4 regions of the Chromohalobacter canadensis genome follow, and region 1 is predicted to be linked to each of the others. Evidence: predicted binding sites of a transcription regulator. Region 1 holds the regulator's gene; each other region holds the start of a gene.
The links. Region 1 encodes sigma-54, which starts transcription at its own class of promoters, with help from an activator protein. Its sites were predicted from a motif close to TGGCACNNNNNTTGCTNT; they were not measured.
Positions count from the first base shown of each region.

Region 2: the regulator sigma-54 is predicted to act here: its motif matches at 1,820-1,837, upstream of SR908_RS07380 (amino acid ABC transporter substrate-binding protein).
Region 3: the regulator sigma-54 is predicted to act here: its motif matches at 1,408-1,425, upstream of glnA (glutamate--ammonia ligase).
Region 4: the regulator sigma-54 is predicted to act here: its motif matches at 2,014-2,031, upstream of speB (agmatinase).

Region 1 covers NZ_CP140151.1:409,122-412,227, forward strand. Annotated here, with positions in the region: gene lptB (LPS export ABC transporter ATP-binding protein) at 9-734, shown strand; gene SR908_RS02040 (RNA polymerase factor sigma-54) at 859-2,289, shown strand; gene hpf (ribosome hibernation-promoting factor, HPF/YfiA family) at 2,426-2,734, shown strand; gene ptsN (PTS IIA-like nitrogen regulatory protein PtsN) at 2,741-3,106, shown strand, end outside.
Region 2 covers NZ_CP140151.1:1,550,283-1,553,388, reverse strand. Annotated here, with positions in the region: gene SR908_RS07395 (thiol-disulfide oxidoreductase DCC family protein) at 1-451, shown strand, start outside; gene SR908_RS07390 (VanZ family protein) at 455-823, shown strand; gene speE (polyamine aminopropyltransferase) at 902-1,765, shown strand; gene SR908_RS07380 (amino acid ABC transporter substrate-binding protein) at 1,890-2,918, shown strand; gene SR908_RS07375 (amino acid ABC transporter permease) at 3,000-3,106, shown strand, end outside.
Region 3 covers NZ_CP140151.1:1,453,411-1,456,516, reverse strand. Annotated here, with positions in the region: gene SR908_RS06915 (glycosyltransferase) at 84-1,046, opposite strand; gene glnA (glutamate--ammonia ligase) at 1,534-2,943, shown strand.
Region 4 covers NZ_CP140151.1:1,088,560-1,091,665, reverse strand. Annotated here, with positions in the region: gene SR908_RS05185 (YjiH family protein) at 1-946, opposite strand, end outside; gene speB (agmatinase) at 997-1,959, opposite strand; gene SR908_RS05175 (sigma-54 interaction domain-containing protein) at 2,149-3,106, shown strand, end outside.

The DNA of each region.
Region 1 (3,106 bases):
CGACGCCCATGAAGACCCTGAGTGCCGCCAACCTCGCCAAGAGCTACAAAGGCCGCCGCGTGGTACATGACATCAGCCTGACCATACGTCAGGGCAGCATTGTCGGCCTGCTCGGCCCTAATGGCGCCGGCAAGACCACCTCGTTCTACATGATTGTCGGGCTGGTAGGCGCCGATGCCGGCAGCGTGCACATCGACGAACGCAACCTCTCGCATTCCGCCATGCACGAACGCGCCCGCGCCGGTATCGGTTATCTTCCCCAGGAAGCCTCGATCTTTCGCAAGCTTTCGGTCGCCGACAACATCATGGCGATTCTCGAGACGCGCCGCGATCTCGACAAGGCTGCACGCAAGGCGCAACTCGAACGCCTCCTTGAGGAGTTTCACGTCACCCATATTCGTGACAACCCCGGCATGAGCCTGTCCGGGGGCGAACGTCGTCGCGTGGAAATCGCCCGCGCCCTGGCCACCGAACCCGCCTTCATCCTCCTCGACGAACCCTTCGCCGGAGTCGACCCAATCTCCGTTGGCGAGATCAAGAGCATCATCCGGCAATTGCGTGATCGTGATATTGGCGTCTTGATCACCGACCACAACGTACGTGAAACCCTGGATATCTGTGACAACGCCTATATCGTCGGCGACGGTCAGATCATCGCCGAAGGACATGCCGAGGCCATACTCGCCAACCAGAAAGTACGCGACGTCTATCTCGGCCATGAGTTTCGATTGTAAACGCAAACTACTGGAACCGCCGCGTGCTTATATAAATGGCATGATTGTTGCTTCCATTCTTGCAAGTAGCGTCGTCGCGAGATAACGTACGGGCACCGTTTCAGGAAGCGATGATCGATTTTCCATGTCCATGAAACCCACCTTGCAGCTTCGCGTCGGCACACAGCTGACGATGACGCCCCAGTTACAGCAAGCCATTCAGCTCTTGCAGCTTTCTACGCTGGATTTGCGACAGGAGATCCAGCAAGCCTTGGATTCCAACCCCATGCTGGAGCTCGAAGACGACTTCGAAGAACGCGAGGTCAGCGAGACGCAGGAGGAGGATGACTGGACGAACGACATCCCCGAGAACTTGTCGCTGGATAGCGAATGGAGTGATACCTACCAGGACACAGGCCCCTCACTGACGGGAGGCGGAGGCAGCGAGGAAGGCCCTGATATAGAGCGAAATACGGCGCATACCAGTCTTCACGACCATCTGGCCTGGCAACTCGCCATGGCCGATATGACACCGCGCGAACGTGATATTGCCGAAAGCCTGATCGATGCCATGGGGGCCGACGGCTACCTCACCCTGCCCCTCGACGAGCTTGTCGACGGTTTGCGCGGCCAAGGCCTTTCGGGGCTCAAGGTGGGCGATGTCGAACACGTCATGATGCGTGTACAGCAGTTCGATCCCACCGGAGTCGGCGCCCGCGATCTACGCGAGTGCCTGTTGCTACAGCTCGGCGCCCTCCCTGAAAACATGCCGCTGCTAACCCAGGCCAAGCGGTTAGTACGCCAGTTCCTCGAATCTCTCGCCGGCAACGACCGTAAATTGCTCAAGCGACGTTTGCGCCTCGACGAGGAAGAACTCGATCACGTCATTACCCTCATCCGGTCGCTCGATCCGCGCCCCGGCCTCGCCTTCGAGGATAGCAGCAACGATTATGTCATCCCCGATCTCGTCGCACGGCGGATCCGACAGGAATGGCGCATTGAGCTCAATCCCGAAGCCTTGCCCCGCGTGCGCATCCAGCCGGATTACGCCGCGCTCATCAAGCGTGCCGACAAGAGCGACGATAACACCTTCCTCAAGCAGCACCTGCAAGAAGCCAAATGGCTGCTCAAGAGCCTTTCGAGCCGTAACGATACCTTGCTGCGCGTGGGCCAGGAGATCATGGCGCGCCAGCTCGATTTCCTCGAACGCGGCGAGGAAGCCATGAAACCGTTGATCCTGGCGGATATCGCCGGGGCGGTAGACATGCACGAGTCGACTATCTCCCGCGTGACCACGCAGAAATTCATCCATACCCCGCGCGGCGTCTTTGAACTCAAGTATTTCTTTTCCAGCCATGTCGGGGGGCAAGGCGAAACCGACGCCCATTCCAGCACCGCGATTCGTGCACGCTTGAAGAAATTGATCGGCGACGAGCCGCCACGCAAGCCTCTATCCGATAGCAAGCTCGTCGACCTGCTGGCCCAGGACGGTATTCCGGTCGCACGACGCACCGTCGCCAAGTACCGCGAAGCGTTGGGCATCCCCTCCTCCAGCGAGCGCAAGCGACTCACCTGAACGTGGGCGGATTGCACGTGTCGGCCACGCTGCGTAGACTCGCCGCGGCCTTCGTTATCCAGCGCTTGTCTAGGGCTATGCAGCGCTCTAAAAAGGGTTACAATCGAAGTGCCAACCGATGGAATAGGAGCGTGCCATGCAAGCCAATATCACCGGTCATCACATCGAACTGACCGATGCTCTACGCGACTACGTCAATGAAAAGCTCGCGCGTCTGGAACGCCACTATGACAACATCACCACCGTCCAGGTCACGTTATCCATCGAGAAGGAACGTCACCTGGCTGCATGCACGCTTCATGCCGCAGGCGCGGACCTGCACGCCGATACACAAAGCGACGACATGTACGCCGCTATCGACGCCCTAACCGACAAGCTCGACCGTCAGCTCGTCAAACACAAGGAAAAGGTGCAGGCACGCGCTCAGGGCGCCGGTGCCCGTTAATTCGCCATGATATTGGAAAGCATCCTACCCCCCGAGCGCGCACTCTTCGGCGTTGCCGGGGGGAGCAAGAAGCGCGTGCTGGAATTTTTCAGCACCTTTATCGCACAGAATACCCCGAGCCTCGATAGCCAGGAAGTCTTCGGACGTCTGATTGGCCGCGAACGATTGGGCAGCACCGGTATCGGCAATGGCGTCGCTATCCCGCATGCGCGCAATCCGCATTGCAAGGAGCCGATTGCCGGCTTTCTACGCTTGCAGGAGCCCATCGACTTCGATGCCACCGATGGCGACCCCGTCGACTTGATCTTCGTCCTGCTGGTGCCAGAAGAAGCCGACGATGCGCATCTGTCGTTGCTTGCTCAGGTTGCCGCC
Region 2 (3,106 bases), 1.1 Mb from region 1:
CGACGCCGAGTGCCCATTGTGTCGGCGCGCGGCACACTTCGTGCTGCGCCACGCGCGGGCACCGGTGTACCTGGCGAGCTTGCACGAGGCGTCGGCGCGACGCTTGGGTGAGCACTTCGGCGCCGACCCCGGCCAGCTCGATAGTGTCTGGCTGGTGCGCGCGGGTGATCTGCATCGCGACAGCGCTGCGCTGTGGCGTCTGGCCCAGGGGCTGCGATGGCCCTGGCGTGGCCTGGCGGCTCTGCGTTGGCTGCCGCATGGCTGGCGTGACGGCGTCTATCATGTCGTCGGACGCTGGCGGCATCGGTTGGCGCCGGCGACGGACTGGTCGCAGCAGGTTGGTCCGCACTGGGTATCGCGTCTGGACGAAGTGACCTGCCGGCGGCTGGGATTGCCGCTCGCCTTGGTGGATGACAATTCGGGCCCTGCCGACACACCACAAGGAGAGTGAGTCATGCGTGTTTCCTTTCGCCGTCTTCGCGGGTTATGCCTGATATTGGCTGGTGTCAGCGTCGCCGTGATCGCCTGGGGCAGTCTGACGCCTGGTGCGGAAATGCCACAAAACCTGCCTTGGGATAAGTTCAACCACTTCATCGCCTATGCGGGGCTGGCGGCGCTCATTCGGCTGGGCGGCCTGCGTGCGCTGGCATCGCTGGGCCTGTCCATCGGTTGTGGCCTTTTCATTGAGGGTTTGCAGCTAGGCGTGCCAGGACGTAGCGGCGCCGATTGGGCCGATGCGCTGGCCAATACGCTAGGGGCGCTCGCCGCCGTAGGGGCCTGTCATTGGCTGCTGCCAAGGCGCTTTCTTGTCGCGCGCGGATAGGCTATGTTGCGCGACTTTCCATGAATGCGATTCCGGCCTCTCGAAGGGGCTTAGACGATAGCGATTACGAGGGTTCCCATGACCGAGCGTCTCGACCAGGGCTGGTTCACGGAAGTGTTCGACAGCCACGGCAGTGCCTTCTCACTCATGATCAAGGAGAAGTTGCACGAGGTACAAAGCCCCTATCAGCATCTGGAAGTCTACGCCACCGAGACCTACGGCAACCTGATGGTACTCGACGGCTGCGTGATGCTCAGCACACGTGACAACTTCCTCTATCACGAGATGATCGCGCATCCGGCGCTTTTCTCTCACGCCGCGCCCAAGCGCGTAGTGATCATCGGCGGCGGTGATTGCGGCACGCTGCGCGAAGTGCTCAAGCATCCCGGTGTTGAAGAGGTCATACAGATCGACATCGACGAAGAGGTTACTCGAGCCTCGCAGCGTTACTTTCCCGAACTGACGTCCTCCAACGACGACCCGCGTGCCACGCTCAAGTTCGAGGATGGCGTCAAATGGGTCGAGAATGCGCCGGCCGGCAGCGTCGATGTCATGATCATCGACTCCACCGACCCCGTGGGCCCGGCGGAAGGGCTGTTCGAGGCTGACTTCCTGGCGCGTTGTCACCGCGTGCTGGCCGACGGCGGCGTGCTGGTGCAGCAGAGTGAGTCGCCGCTTTATCACACTGGCTCGATCATTCGCGAGCTGCGCGCCGACATGCAGCGCGCCGGTTTCGATAGTGTCGCCACGCTGCCGTTTCCGCAGCCGGTCTACCCCTCGGGCTGGTGGAGCGTCACGCTGGCCGGCAAGAGTAACGACGTGACGCGCTTTCGTGAGACCGCTGCCGCTGCGGTGGAATTCCCGCTCGAGTACTACAGCGTCGAGACCCATCGTGGTGCATTGGCGCTGCCACCGTTCATGCGTCGTGCATTATCGGTGTGATGCGCAACGTGTGAAAAACGTTAAAGGTACGTGACTTAGGTATATTGGCTAGACTGGCAAGCTCTTTGCTAATGTTAAACGTGGCTCTCGAATAAGCCATCACAATAACGCAAGGAGCTTCTGCATGCTGTACAAGAACAAGTTCATGGTTGCCGTTCCTGCCGCCCTGTTGCTGGGAGGGCTGGCAACAACCTCCCAAGCGGCGACGCTCGATGATGTAAAGGAACAGGGCTCTCTCACTTGCGGGGTGAACGTCGGGCTGGCGGGATTCTCGGCGCCGGACTCCGATGGCAAGTGGCAAGGGCTCGATGTGGAAACCTGCCGAGGGATTGCTGCCGCTATCTTTGGCGATCCCGAGAAAGTCGAATTTACACCGTTGACCGCGAAGGAGCGCTTTACCGCGCTGCAGTCGGGCGAGATCGACGTCCTTTCGCGTAACACGACCTGGACAGCGACCCGTGACAACTCGTTGGGGTTGAACTTCACCGCCACGACCTTTTATGACGGCCAAGGGTTCATGGTGAGTAAGGACCTGGGCATTGAAAGCCTGGAAGACCTCAACGGCGCTTCCATCTGCATCCAGTCCGGCACGACCCACGAACTGAACCTGGCCGACTACTTCCCCTCGCGCGATATCGATATCAATACCGTGACGTTCGACACGCCCGACCAGACCGCCCAAGGGTTTGCTCACGGACGTTGCGATGTGCTGACCTCGGATACCTCCCAGTTGAGTGCACTGCGTTTGCAGCTTCCCGAGCCGGATAGTGTCGAGATTCTCGAGACACTGATTTCCAAGGAGCCGCTGGGCCCGGTGGTACGCCAAGGCGACGATCAATGGCTGGATATCGTGCAGTGGAGCATCTTCGCCATGATCAACGCCGAGGAAATGGGCGTTAACAGCGACAACGTCGATGAGATGCGCGATAACCCGCCCAATCCGGGTGTGGCGCGACTGTTAGGCCAAGACGGTAACTACGGCGAACAGCTAGGCCTTTCCAACGACTGGGCCTACAACATCATCAAGGAAGTCGGCAACTATGGAGAGGTCTTCTCCAGCACGGTGGGTGAGGATTCACCTTTGAAAATTCAGCGGGGCATGAACGCCCTGTGGAACGAAGGGGGGATCCTCTACGCGCCGCCGATCCGCTGATACGGTTCGTTAAGTACTCGGTTATAGCACCCCGCATGATCTGCGGGGTGTCTTCTTGTGCCAGCGTATTAGAGGATCGATATGTCGCGTTCTCCTTCCGGCGACCGGGTTGCGTTGTGGCGTAATCCGGCGTTTCGTGCCTATGTATTGCAAGGTGTGTTATTAGCGGCGTTAGCGGCGTTAATTGG
Region 3 (3,106 bases), 1.0 Mb from region 1:
GTCGCAGACGGCAAGGGCCTCCTTTGAAGAGTGATGTTGTGATGGTGGTTGCGATATCTATCAGCATATCTCGTTGTCTCAATTTAGCCAGTCAGCCCCAGCTTGTCTCGTCGGCAGAATGTCATCAGCGCCGCGCCGGTGGCGGTCAACTGCAAGGCGTGCAGGCTCCAGCGGTACCAGTAGATGCGGTAGGCCATGCGCGGTGCCGGCGTGTCGTCGCGCCAAGCCATGAGCCCGGCGGGAAGCGCACTAAAGGTCAGGCCGGCCATCCCGACCCCTGGCGACAAGGGCAGCCACAGCAGCAAGGCCAGCGGTAGGCTCGTGCTCTGGAGAAGGGCGGCACTCACACGGGGGACGAGAAAACGCGGATGGCGCGCGGTGCTGGGGATGTACAGACAACGCCGCTGATGCCGACGTTGCCGACGCCACCAGGGGCCGAGGCGGCGCGGGGCGGCATGGTCGATCAGCAAGGGTGCGTCCTGCCAGCAGAGATGCGCGTGGCAGCGCCATAGACGTACGAGGATATCCAGGTCGGCGCCTGCCTCGAGGCAAGGATCATGGCCCCCGAGACGCTCGTACCACTCGCGGGTGATGGCCAGTTGACCGGTGGGCCAGTCCCAGGGGTGGTCGTCGAAGCCGCGTTGCGTGCGGCTGAGATACCAACTGGCGAGTTGTGGCGGCAACGGGGTGGCTGGGTATTGGGCGCAGACGATGGCGTCGGCGGCCTGGTGGCTGAAGGCACGGGCGAGCCCGGAGAGCCAGTGCTCGGGTACTTCGAGTGCTGCGTCCAAAAACACCAGCACATCGCCATTGAGGTAGGTAGCGCCATGGTGGCGAAGCGCGCCTTGTCCATGTTGGGGCAGTACCGCGAAGCGGATCTGACGTTCAATCAGCATGTGCTGGGTAGGCTCATCCAGCGTCGTAAGCTGGACCAACGTTTCGGTGTGCCCGCTGAAGCGCGCGATACTGCGTGCCAGGGCGCTCAGGCAGCGCTCCAGGTGCTCGGGGGTATGGCTGGCGTCGATTAGCAGACTGTAAGTGCGCATCGCTGGGAGTGCCTTGGGATCAAACCCGTGTCGAGGGGAGCTGTTAAACAGACTGGGGGGTGGTGCGAACCCTGGCAATCATCGCCGGGGCTGGTTTTTCTAAAGCAATACTGATTACGAGCTTGCGCGAATTCACCTCGACAGGGCGCGGCGCTCAGCTGTCGAGCGAAGGCCCGAATGTTTTTGCACCAATCTGGTTCATAGAGGCGATGCGATGCACCGTTAGAAGGCTTTGAAGTGTCTCTGCACTTTAATGTGGCGCACTTGGCGCTAAAGTGGTGCTAATCCTTGCGCAAGGATGGTTTATTTTTTCTCGGTGGATCATGCGTTTATCGAAGGTGCACTTAGATGGCTCAATGATTGGCATGCCTTCTGCATTGCAAAACGTAAAGTGCATACCCGTGGGCAGTTGCCGGCGGGCGTGCTACAAACGACGCTGAACACGCAAGCAAACGACCCGAGCCGTGGGCTCATAGTGGAGGAAATCATGTCCGAGAAGACCCTCGCCCTGATCGAAGAACACGATATCAAGTGGGTAGACCTGCGCTTTACCGATACCAAGGGCAAGGAGCAGCACGTCACGATTCCGGCCAGCGCCGTCGATGATGAGTTCTTTGAGGACGGCCAGATGTTCGATGGCTCCTCCATTGAAGGCTGGAAGGGTATCAACGAGTCCGACATGATCCTGCGCCCGGAAGATGGCAGCGGTTATCTCGACCCGTTCACCGAAGACGCTACCCTCGTGCTGCGTTGCGATATTATCGAGCCGGCTACCATGCAGGGCTATGAGCGTGATCCGCGCTCCATCGCCAAGCGTGCCGAGGCGTATCTGAAGTCCACCGGTCTGGGCGACACCGCCTTCTTCGGGCCGGAACCGGAATTCTTCATCTTCGACGAAGTGCATTGGAACGCCGATATTCAGGGCGCGATGTACAAGATCACTTCCGAGGAAGGCGCCTGGGCGACCGACTCCACTAACGTGGAAGGTGGCAACCTGGGGCACCGTCCGCGCGTCAAGGGCGGTTATTTCCCGGTGCCGCCGGTGGATAGCTTCCACGACATCCGCAGCGCGATGTGCAACACGCTGGAGGCCATCGGCCAGTCGGTCGAGGTGCATCACCACGAGGTGGCCAACGCCGGCCAGAACGAGATCGGCGTCAAGTTCAACACCTTGGTCAAGAAGGCCGACGAAGTTCAGGAAATGAAGTACGTGATCCACAACGTGGCCCACGCGTACGGCAAGACCGCGACCTTCATGCCCAAGCCGCTGGTCGGCGACAATGGTTCCGGCATGCACGTGCACCAGTCCTTCTGGAAGGACGGCGCCAACATGTTTGCCGGCGACGAATACGCTGGGCTGTCCGAAACGGCGCTTTACTATATCGGCGGTGTCATCAAGCATGCGCGCGCCTTGAATGCCTTCACCAACGCGTCGACCAACTCTTACAAGCGTCTGGTGCCGGGCTTCGAAGCGCCGGTCATGCTCGCCTACAGCGCGCGTAACCGCAGTGCATCGATCCGCATTCCGTATACCGCAAGCCCCAAGGGCAAGCGCGTCGAGTGCCGTTTCCCCGACCCGACCGCCAACCCGTACCTGGCATTCTCCGCGCTGCTGATGGCGGGTATCGACGGCATCAAGAACAAGATCCATCCCGGCGACGCGATGGACAAGAACCTCTATGACCTGCCGCCGGAAGAAGGCAAGGCGATCCCCACCGTGGCCGAGAGCCTCGACCAGGCTCTGGAGGCGCTGGACGCCGATCGTGCCTTCCTCACCGAGGGTGAAGTGTTCACCGATTCGATGATCGACGCTTACCTCGAGCTCAAGCAGGAAGAAGTCGATCGCCTGCGCATGGCGACGCATCCGGTCGAATTCGACATGTACTACAGCTGCTAATCGCGTACTACAGCTGCTGATCTCGCACGACTGCGAGTGATCGCGACTGACCGAGGCCCCGTCCGATGTGACGGGGCCTTTTACGTTATGACGCGTGCATGATGGAGGGGGCGTTAGGGGTTTAGAGGGGACGTGTTGTGGTTGGGTAAATTGAAGGTGCGCT
Region 4 (3,106 bases), 680 kb from region 1:
GGGCCTTGTCGGCACGTGCGACGGCCATGCCCAGGCTGTAACGAAACAGGCTCTGCGAGCCGCTATGTTCCTCGACGAGGCGGCAACCCACCGGTTCGTAGTAGGTGTCCGGCTTACGCGAGAGCGGTGGCAGGCGGGGCACGATCACGGCCGCTACCAGGCCCGCGACCACTACGGTGAGGTAGAAGGGGATGAAGAGGTGGTTGATGCCGATGAAGCTGGTCACCAGCAGCGCGAAGGCAATTGAGACGATGGAGAAGTTCGTCGCGATGACCGAGGCTTCGCGGCGATTGTAGAAGCCGCGTTCGTATTGCTGGGTGGTGATCAGCACGCCCACGGTGCCGGAGCCCATCCACGAGGCAGTGGCGTCGATGGCGCTGCGGCCGGGGAGCCCGAAGATCTTGCGAAATGGCACCCGTACCAGGCTGCCGATGAACTCCATGAACCCGAAGTCGACCAGAAACGGCAGTAGAATGGCGGCGAAGAAGAAGAACGTCAGCAGCACGGGGGCCAGATCGTTGAGCATGACACCGCCGGTAAAGGAGGCGGTCACGAACTCAGGACCGATCTGGAAATAGGTCATCAGCGCGAATAGCGCCCCCAGCGCGCGCATCAGGGTCCATAGCGGCGCCACGTCGAACAGCTCGTTGAGGGTACCCTCGCGGGACCAGCTCGGTTTGACGGCCTTGACGTAAAGCGTCAGCAGTACCGAAGTGCAGAGCACCAGCGTGGCGATGGCGGGCAAGGCGTCGCCGAGCCAGGCCTGAAGGCCGTCGGCGAGCATGCCCATGCCGATATTGATGGTGTCCCCCGTCGAGAAGGGCACCAGGAACATGCCGGCGCCGATCAGCGAGGGAATCAGGAACTTGAGAAGACCGCGCAGGATCAGCCGCGTGTTATCGGGGTCACCGCCGCCAGCGGCGGTGGAATCGGGGGATGCAGACATAGATGTCACCACTTGTTGTTGTATGGCCCCCCGGTATCGGGGGCATGGGCTCAGCGGCGTTTGACGCCGGGGAGCACGCAGAGCATTTCGTAGAGCAGGGTGGCGCCCATCAACGCGGTGTTGCCGCTGGCGTCATAGGGCGGGGCAACCTCGACCAGGTCGCCGCCGACCACGTTGAGGCCCTGGGCACCGCGGACGATCTCGAGCCCTTGTGGCATGGTCAGGCCAGCGGCCTCGACGGTGCCGGTGCCGGGCGCCACCGAGGGATCGAGTCCATCGATGTCGAACGAGATATACACCGGGCCATCGCCCATCTGTTCGCGCACCTCGGCCATCAAGGGTTCCAGCGACTTGTGCCAGCATTGCTCGGCGGTCACGACACGGAAGCCTTGCTCGCGGCACCAGTCGAAGTCATCGGCGGCGTAGCCGGTACCTCGCAGGCCGATCTGCACCACGCGCTGGCTGTCCAGCAAGCCTTCCTCCTGGGCGCGGCGGAACGGACAGCCGTGCGCCACTTCTTCGCCGAACATGTGCTCGTTGATATCGGCGTGGGCGTCGATATGGATCAAGCCGACGGGGCCATGCTTGCGGGCCATGGCGCGCAGGATCGGCCAGGTCAGGGTATGGTCACCGCCGAGGGTCAAAGGCACGGCGTCGTGTGAGAGCAGTTCGTGATAGTAATTCTCGATGATGCCGACGCTTTTCTTGAGGTCGAAGGTGTTGATCGGTACATCACCGATATCGGCGACTTGCAGGCTATCGAACGGGGCGGCGCGGGTGGCCATGTTGTAGGGGCGCAGCATGCGCGATTCATCGCGAATCTGGCGTGGCCCCAGGCGTGTGCCGGGCCGATTCGAAGTGCCGATGTCCATGGGGATGCCCACGAAGGCGGCGTCGAGCCCTTTGGCGTTTGCCTGCATGGGCAGGCGCATCATGCTGGCAGGGCCGCCGAAGCGTGGCATGTCGTTGCCACCTAGCGGTTGGTTGAAACGCGGGGTGTCGTGCTCGCTCATGCATTTCTCCTGGCAGTCACGCGGATTGTTATAGCGCTTTCCTCACCCTCTAGTTCAGCATGAAACGTGCCAACTCTCGTTAACGAAAAATCAATGGGTTAGCGTTACCGGTGATTCAAAAATGCATTGTTTTCACCGTATGGGTGATCCACTATTGAATTGCAATGCAAAAATGAATCGAGAGACGGCATGCCCGACAATGATATCGAGGTCCAAACCCTCAAGGCGCTGGTGCATACCGGGCACGACCATGTGTTCATCGTCGATGCCGACGATGGCCATGTGTTGGATGTCAGCCCCGGCAGCGCCGCCGTGTACGGCATGAGTCGCGAGTCGTTGTGCGCGACCACGGTGCACGAGCTGGAGGCGCGAGGCGTGTTGTCCCCGTCGGTATCGATGGAGGTGATACGTACCGGCCAACCGGCCCAGGTCATGCAACGTACCGGGACGGGGCGGCAGGTGATCGCCGAGGCGCATCCGGTCTATGCGGCGGGCAAGTTGGTACGCGTCATCAGCCGCTCCATGGACATGACCGATCTGCGCCTGCTGCAAGATGAATATGCGCTTCTCCAGCGGCGTTTCAACGAGCACCTCAAGCGGGGCGGTAGCCCGGCATCGGGCGATACGTTGGAGTTGGAGTCGCTGGAGGTGCGTTGCCAGGTCATGCACGAGGTGGCGCAGCTTATCAAGCGGGTGGCGCCGACCGATGCCACGGTACTGATGCTCGGCGAATCGGGGGTCGGCAAGACCGCCTTCGCGCGCCAACTGCATCGCTGGAGCCAGCGGTGCGATGATGCCTTCGTGGACGTCAATTGCGCGGCAATCCCTGAATCGCTGTTCGAATCCGAGATGTTCGGCTATCAACCCGGTGCGTTCAGCGGTGCCGCTCGGATGGGCAAGGCCGGGCTCCTGGAGCAGGCCCACAAGGGCACGTTGTTTCTCGACGAGATCGGCGAGCTGCCCCTGGCCATGCAGAGCAAGCTGTTGAAGGTGATTCAGGACGGTTACCTGACACGGCTGGGCGATACGCGCTCGCGGCGTGTCGATTTCCGCCTGGTGGTTGCCACCAACCAGGACCTCGCGCGCTGCGTGGAGGAGGGACGCTTCCGCCTCGATCTTTACTATCGGCTCAATGTGATTCCCGTCA